Regions from separate parts of the Mesobacillus subterraneus genome, predicted to be linked through region 2. Evidence: riboswitches for the same ligand, from Rfam matches in the RefSeq annotation. Region 2 holds a riboswitch; the other holds the start of a gene.

Region 1 (3,416 bases), 1.3 Mb from region 2:
TTCAGTACATTCTTGCAGTATTGATTTTGGGTACTGCGATTAAGATTTGGATGGATATCCTGTAGGATATATTTAAACAAGACTTCGCTCCTGCGAAGTCTTGTTTTTTTAGATAAAAGGTAGGAAGTCTATAGCTGTCAAGAAAACATCGTTATTGTGACAGGTTTCAATTGAAGAGCCTAATCATGTGGCATACAATGAAGCAACAGGCTATGTTCCTGTGCTCGTATTGCTGGCTAAATATCCTGACGGTGATGAGCCGGTTGGTGACATGCCAGGACAAGTGCCTGCCGAGTACCACACAGGTTCTTACTACTTCTGGAAGGGCTATGGTGCAACACCGGCTGATTCTGGTATTCACGTAACGGACATCAAGGAAAACGAAGATGGCTCAATCACAGCTAAGTTCTTCTATAACTTTAATTCTAGTATGAAGTAAATACGAAAAAACTGAGCAAGGATTACATTCCCGCTCAGTTTTTTTCATTTTTAAAAGGAACAAAAACATCAACATGTCCAGGTAGGACTTTGGCATTGAAAGGCAATGGATCGCCTTCTTCACCGTCGATGTTCACCACATGCTGTTTGTCAGAAGTTACCTTAAGGAAGGAGGTCCGGATATATTCAACTTCTTCACTTTCCTCCAATTCACCCTTCAGAAGCGATGGGATGAGTGACGCGATTTTCGGGACGGACATCTTCTTGATTATAAAAGCATGGAACTTTCCATCATTCACGCTTGCTTCGGGGGGCCAGATCTTCAAACCCGCCGACAGAATTCGTGAGGGAGGCGATCAACAGGAACGTATGCCCTTCCCATCTACCGTTTTCGTGTTCGACACATAAATCGATTGCCTCTCCATGTAAGAAAGATTTTGCCCCTTCCATAAAGTAAGCAAGCGAACCAAGTCTGGTTTTTAGTTCAGGGCTTACATTGTAAGAAGCTTCTGCAAGGGCCCCTAATGCTATAACATTGGCGAAATAATTCTCATTGATTTTACCTATATCCACAGGCTTGAGGTTTTGCTCAGCCAGAATTGAAATGGCTTTATAGGGATCAAGCGGAATACTGAGTGCCCTGGCAAAATCATTGACCGTTCCGAGTGGGATGATGCCGAGAGCAGGCCGGTGGGCTTGTTCGGCAAGTCCATTAATGGCCTCGTTGATTGTCCCGTCTCCCCCCATTGCAATGACCGCATCGTATAAACCAATGCAGGCCTCAGTAGCAAATGCAGAAGCGTCGCCTTCTTTCTCGGTTCTCCGTATATCGATAACATCGTACCTATCCTGTAAGGTTTCCTCTATTTTTTCAGCGTAGTCAGTCGCTTTTTCTTTTCCTGACGATGGATTTAATATAATCATGGCTTTCATCCCGCTAACCTCCCAAAAAAAATGTTTGCAAAACATTTAAAACTAACAATATCAACCCTATTATTTACCTTTAAATGAATGGCTATAAACCGCGAGCGCTGGAGTGAAAGTCATCCTTATGCCCAAAATGAAAAACAAAGAAAAACAGCGATTCAGTAAGAGAAACGAAGATTTGTCATCAATATTGGATTAAATTGAATAAAATGAGTCATTTTTGGCTTCCTTTTCGTGTTTACAATGGAATGCCGCAGGAGTATGATTACAACAGTTTCAGATTTCTGAACGAAAATTTAATGAGTTTCATATTTCTAAATCGCTGAATCCGATTGGAGCGGGGGAACCAACTTTGTGGAGGCAATCCACTTGGGGTGAGGCCTAATATTAGGCGGGGCTATTCTGAGCCCTAATCCGACAGCTAACTCCGTAAGCGTTGCAGAAGAGGAAGATGAAGCTTGTGCGACGAGAATTTTGATAAGTCCACAAGGCTGCAATCTTTTAGCCTCTGGGGGCTTTTTTGTTTTGCTGTATTTTAGATATGTCGCCTATTTTAAAATTCCAGTATGAACAAAATCCCTGAATAGAAATATTAGACGCATAATTCCTCATACTAAGGAAAGAAGGAAGGATCATGCGCAGGAAAATATTTTTTAGGCTGGACCCACCGAAAGTTCTTGTCTTTGGGTTTGGAGCAATTATTTTCTTAGGGACACTGTTGCTGTCATTGCCATCTTCAACAGTAAATGGGAAAGGACTTCCGTTTTTGGATGCATTGTTTACTGCAACCTCCGCAACATGTGTAACAGGGCTTGTCGTAGTTGACACCGGTGATACCTTCACAAGATTCGGGGAAATGGTCATCCTTTCGATGATTCAGATTGGCGGATTGGGTTTCATGAGTTTCGCCACTTTATTTGCATTTATTTTAGGAAAAAGAATTTCATTTAAAGAAAGGCTGATCATCCAGGAATCATTGAATAACGCGACTGTAGAAGGGATTGTCAGGCTTGTCAAACGAATCTTTCTTTTTACAGCGGTGATCGAGATTGCTGGTGGAATCATTCTTTCACTGAGGTTTTCACAGGAAATGGCTGCAGGAGAAGCGATTTATTTTGGTTTTTTTCATGCCATTTCTAATTTTAATAATGCTGGATTTGATTTGATGGGTGGATTCAACGGGCTCACTGCCTATGCTGAAGACCCGATTATCAATCTCACCATGATTGCTCTTATTAGTTTAGGAGGGATTGGGTTCATCGTCATGAATGAGCTGTTTGAATATCGAAGCACGAAAAGAATTTCCCTGCATACAAAAATCGTCTTATTTGTATCGGGAGTTCTGGTATTCGGAGGAGCTCTCCTGATTTTCATTCTTGAATTTAACAACCCATCCACCTTGAAGCCGTTAACAATGACTGGTAATATATTTGGTGCAATTTATCAGGCTGTCACCCCAAGGACAGCGGGATCCAATACATTGAATATTCCGGACCTGAAGCAATCGACCTTGTTTTTCATTATTTTCCTGATGTTTGTTGGGGCGTCTCCAGGATCGACAGGCGGCGGGATTAAAACAACGACATTTGCCGTCTTGATCGGTGCAGTCAAGTCACAAATTCGCGGCAGGGAGGATGTCACTTTTTTTGGCAGAAGAATGGAGCATAGCATCATTTCCAAATCATTGACGGTTACAATGATTGCGCTTTTTTTAGTGATTTTAATTACAATGATGCTGACCATCACTGAACCAGGAAAAGATTTTTTGATGATATTCTTTGAGACAGTCTCAGCCTTTTCAACAGTAGGACTTTCAATGGGCTTGACGCCAGAACTGTCATCATACGGAAAAATATTAATAACGATTACCATGTTCGCGGGCAGAGTTGGTCCGCTAACACTGGCATTTGCAGTAGCGAAAAGAAGAAAAGAGGATCATTATCGATATCCGGCTGGGAAAGTGATGATTGGGTAGGAGGATGTTTTTTATGGCAAAGCAATACGCAGTAATCGGCATGGGCCGTTTCGGATCAAGTGTAGCGACGACTTTA
Region 2 (3,416 bases):
CCTAGTCTTTTTACTCGCATCAGCAGTGGCCATCGGCATCTTTATTTTTCAGAGCAAGAAAGATCAGAAAAAGATTTAACGTCTAAGAAAAGCGCAAGCGCCTTGTTCAGCCCCGACAAGCGCTGGAGGGGCCTGCCTGTGAAGTCGTTCTTTGACTTCATTGGCAGGACCGAAGCGACTCGAGGGGCTAGGCGCTGGAGCTGGACAATTCTCAAAGTGAATATATGCTTTCTTATTCAGTAAAAAAGGAGCTCAACTTCTAAGTTGAACTCCTTTTGTTTACTATTAAACCTCATATTCAGGATAAATCAATTCATTGTCTATAAAGATCCTGCATTCAACCGTAATAGCACCACCGAGACTGACCTTGATATTCTGGTGTGCTCCTTCACTATTTTTGATTACCCCATTTAAAGTCGCTCGATCAAAGGCAAACCCAAGATTCTGGTCCTGTAATTTGCCGTCCACATAGAGTTTTTCCCCACTAAACCAGGTATTCTCCACTTGTATATGATGCCCTTTATATGTAACCTCAAATACTTTCTTCATTTCCATCCCCCTATCCCTTGTTTTATATACGGATAAGGAGACTGGAAGTTCCATGAAAAAAGGAAGCATCGGGTAACTTTCCTTCACCCAATACTTCCTGAAACCTCTATCCAACAATCAATCTTTCTTTCGGATAATGGCATTTTGGCTCTAGCTTTCCGCGGTTGAACAGGAATATGAATGATAGAATCCCTATTCTTCCTATAAACATCAAAGAAATAATGACAATCTTTCCTGCCGTGCTAAGTTCAGGAGTGATTCCCATCGACAAGCCGGTCGTCCCGAATGCTGAACTGACTTCGAACATGATTTCCATCATCGTGAAGTTTTCAGTCGCGTTCATGATCACCACAGCGGCGAAACAGAGCAGCATCGCCAGAAAACTAACCACTACCGATTTCCGGATATCTTCCTCATGCAGCTCCCGTCCAAACACCTTGATTGCATTATGCCCTTTTGCAAAATTGATGATCAGTAAAATAATGACCGCAAAAGTAGTCGTCCTTATCCCGCCGCCAACAGAACTTGGCGACGCTCCAATAAACATCAAAAAGCAAAGAAGCAGTAAGGTAGGATTAGAGAAATCACTCACATTCATAGTAGCAAGCCCGCCATTTCTAGTGGAGGACGATTGAAACCAGGCATAAAAAAATGATTCATGCCAGTTATAGTCCTTGAAAAAATGATTATATTCAAAAAGCAGAATGGCAAATGTACCGAAGAACATAAGCGCAAAGAATGTTAAGGTGGTCAGTTTCGTATATAAGGAAAAATGTGATCGATTGTGTTTTTTACGATTCAAAAAGAACTCCTTAACTTCCACTAATACCGGGAATCCAATCGCACCTAAGGTTAGTAGGATGATGTTCACGGTTTGCACAAAGTAATCATGCGCAAAAGGAATCAGCGAACTTCCTGTAATGTCAAAGCCAGCATTCGTCGTTGCACTGACCGCTGCAAATAAGCCTTGGAGATAGGCTTCTTGCCATGTCGGGAAAAAACGAAGAAAATAGGTGCCTAATATAAGGGCCCCCACCGCCTCGATCAAGAGGATGATAGCCAATATTTGTCTCATGAGCTTGACCAGACCTGACATTTGAGACTGATTTTGGTCGGTCATGATTAACTGCCGATCTTTAAGACCGATCCTCCTGCGTAATATCATCCAGAAAAACGTACCAAGCGTCATGATCCCAATACCGCCAAACTGGAGGATGAACATTAATATGAAAACGCCCGGTGTACTAAAGGTGTCCGGTGTCGATACCACCGCTAGCCCTGTCACACTCACCGCACTGACTGCCGTGAATAAAACGTCAATCAAAGTCCAGCTCACCCCAGGCTTGAGCGCAATAGGGAGACTGAGGAGCGACGCCGAGATCAATACAGCAATGACATAAAAAAACACAATGATTTGCGCAGGTTTCAGCCAGTTCCTTTTTAAAATTTTCGCCAAGATTTACCCCTTCTTACTTTGTCAGATTAATTTTCAAAAACACAAAAAGACCATCCCTAATAAGAATGGTTAATGTTCATATCATCAACCCTTCTCTCTTCACGGCTTACGGAGTTAGCTGTCGGATTAGGGATTGAGAGTATCCCTTTTTAGCTTCAATCACTAAAATTCACCCCAAGATAAAATAGCTTTATCAAAATCGGTTCCCCCGCTCAAAAGATTCAGCATAAAGGCTTTTTATTAAAATGAATAAGTATAAATTACTCCTATCGCTTAAGAGTGTCAATCTCTTTTTAAAAATCACATGGACGTTTCATATGTAAATTTCAGTAAACACCTGAATAACAAGCAGAACAAAAAGCGCAAGCGCCTCGTTCAGCCCAGACAAGCGCTAGAGGGCCGACCGGTGAAGTCGTTCTTTGACTTCACCTGAGCGGACCGTATAGCCGACTGTTCAGAAACGCAGAAAACTGGAGACTCCGACAAAGAAGCGCTTTTTGCTTCTGCCGGCGGAGTTGAAGTTTCGGAGTTTCTAGGAGGCGACACTAGACTAGCGTCTCGAGGAGTTAGGAGCCGCAGCTAGCCAAGCGACTCGAGGGGCTAGGGGCTAGGCGCTTTTAAAAAATACATGTTGTTTTCCACACTAAATAATTTTATAAATACCTAAACAATAAGAAAAGGCACTGTTTGAAAAAACAATGCCCTCGCTTTATTTTGCAGTGAAGTGATCTGAAAAATACAACCGGAATTCGCAAATCACTGATAAATCTACAATCTAGTGTTCAAAGAGAATGACTAACATTGTAAAGTAGCTTGCTTCATTGCCACCCCTCTATTCCTGACCCTGATCCATACACACCAACTAATCAACCGGAATCTCAATCTTATGATTGTAGTTTTTCACATAATGGAACCCTTCGATGAGCAGATCCTCTGGCATGGACTTCGTATCAAAGACCATCGTCCGCTCACTGGTGAATTTATCTGTATTTCTGTCCAATCTCTGGCCAATCGTTGTTTTTAAAGGAGTCACTTTGTCCCCACTTTGAATAGAAACGCCGTCAAGCAGTAGGTTCCAGTCTGTTTCAATCGTGATTTCAATTCCACGCTCAGTAGGAACGACGCTTTTAATCCAAAGATCTTTTCCTTCAAGATCATGGTGCGTATTGTTACCAAGTGGGATCTGTTCCGATAGTTTCTGGTATCCAACAAACTCGTTAAAAACCAATTCTAGAGAATGCAGCTCTTCAGGCAGACCATCGAAACGCAAATCGAACTTGCTTCCATTAAACGTGCTCTGTACACCATAACCCATATTGTCGATGGATTGACCATTTGCCATTAACTTGACCCCTTCAAAGCCAAAATGGAGTCGATTAAAATTATCCACGTCCATTTTCCCTTCGATCAC

What was found. Region 2 has a riboswitch for cyclic di-AMP ahead of LC048_RS20220 (TrkH family potassium uptake protein). Riboswitches for the same ligand answer to the same signal wherever they lie in the genome.
Region 1: another riboswitch for cyclic di-AMP. It lies ahead of LC048_RS02115 (TrkH family potassium uptake protein); the one in region 2 lies ahead of LC048_RS20220 (TrkH family potassium uptake protein).

Annotation. Positions count from the first base shown of each region.
Region 1 is NZ_CP129019.1:428,396-431,811, forward strand. It holds gene LC048_RS02095 (sulfite exporter TauE/SafE family protein) at 1-65, shown strand, start outside; gene LC048_RS02100 (hypothetical protein) at 188-439, shown strand; gene LC048_RS02105 (diacylglycerol/lipid kinase family protein) at 474-764, opposite strand; gene LC048_RS02110 (diacylglycerol/lipid kinase family protein) at 730-1,371, opposite strand; cyclic di-AMP (ydaO/yuaA leader) riboswitch at 1,676-1,817, shown strand; gene LC048_RS02115 (TrkH family potassium uptake protein) at 2,000-3,340, shown strand; gene LC048_RS02120 (potassium channel family protein) at 3,354-3,416, shown strand, end outside.
Region 2 is NZ_CP129019.1:3,881,763-3,885,178, forward strand. It holds gene LC048_RS20210 (DUF1129 family protein) at 1-79, shown strand, start outside; gene LC048_RS20215 (hypothetical protein) at 286-549, opposite strand; gene LC048_RS20220 (TrkH family potassium uptake protein) at 656-2,005, opposite strand; cyclic di-AMP (ydaO/yuaA leader) riboswitch at 2,094-2,242, opposite strand; gene LC048_RS20225 (DUF4179 domain-containing protein) at 2,868-3,416, opposite strand, start outside.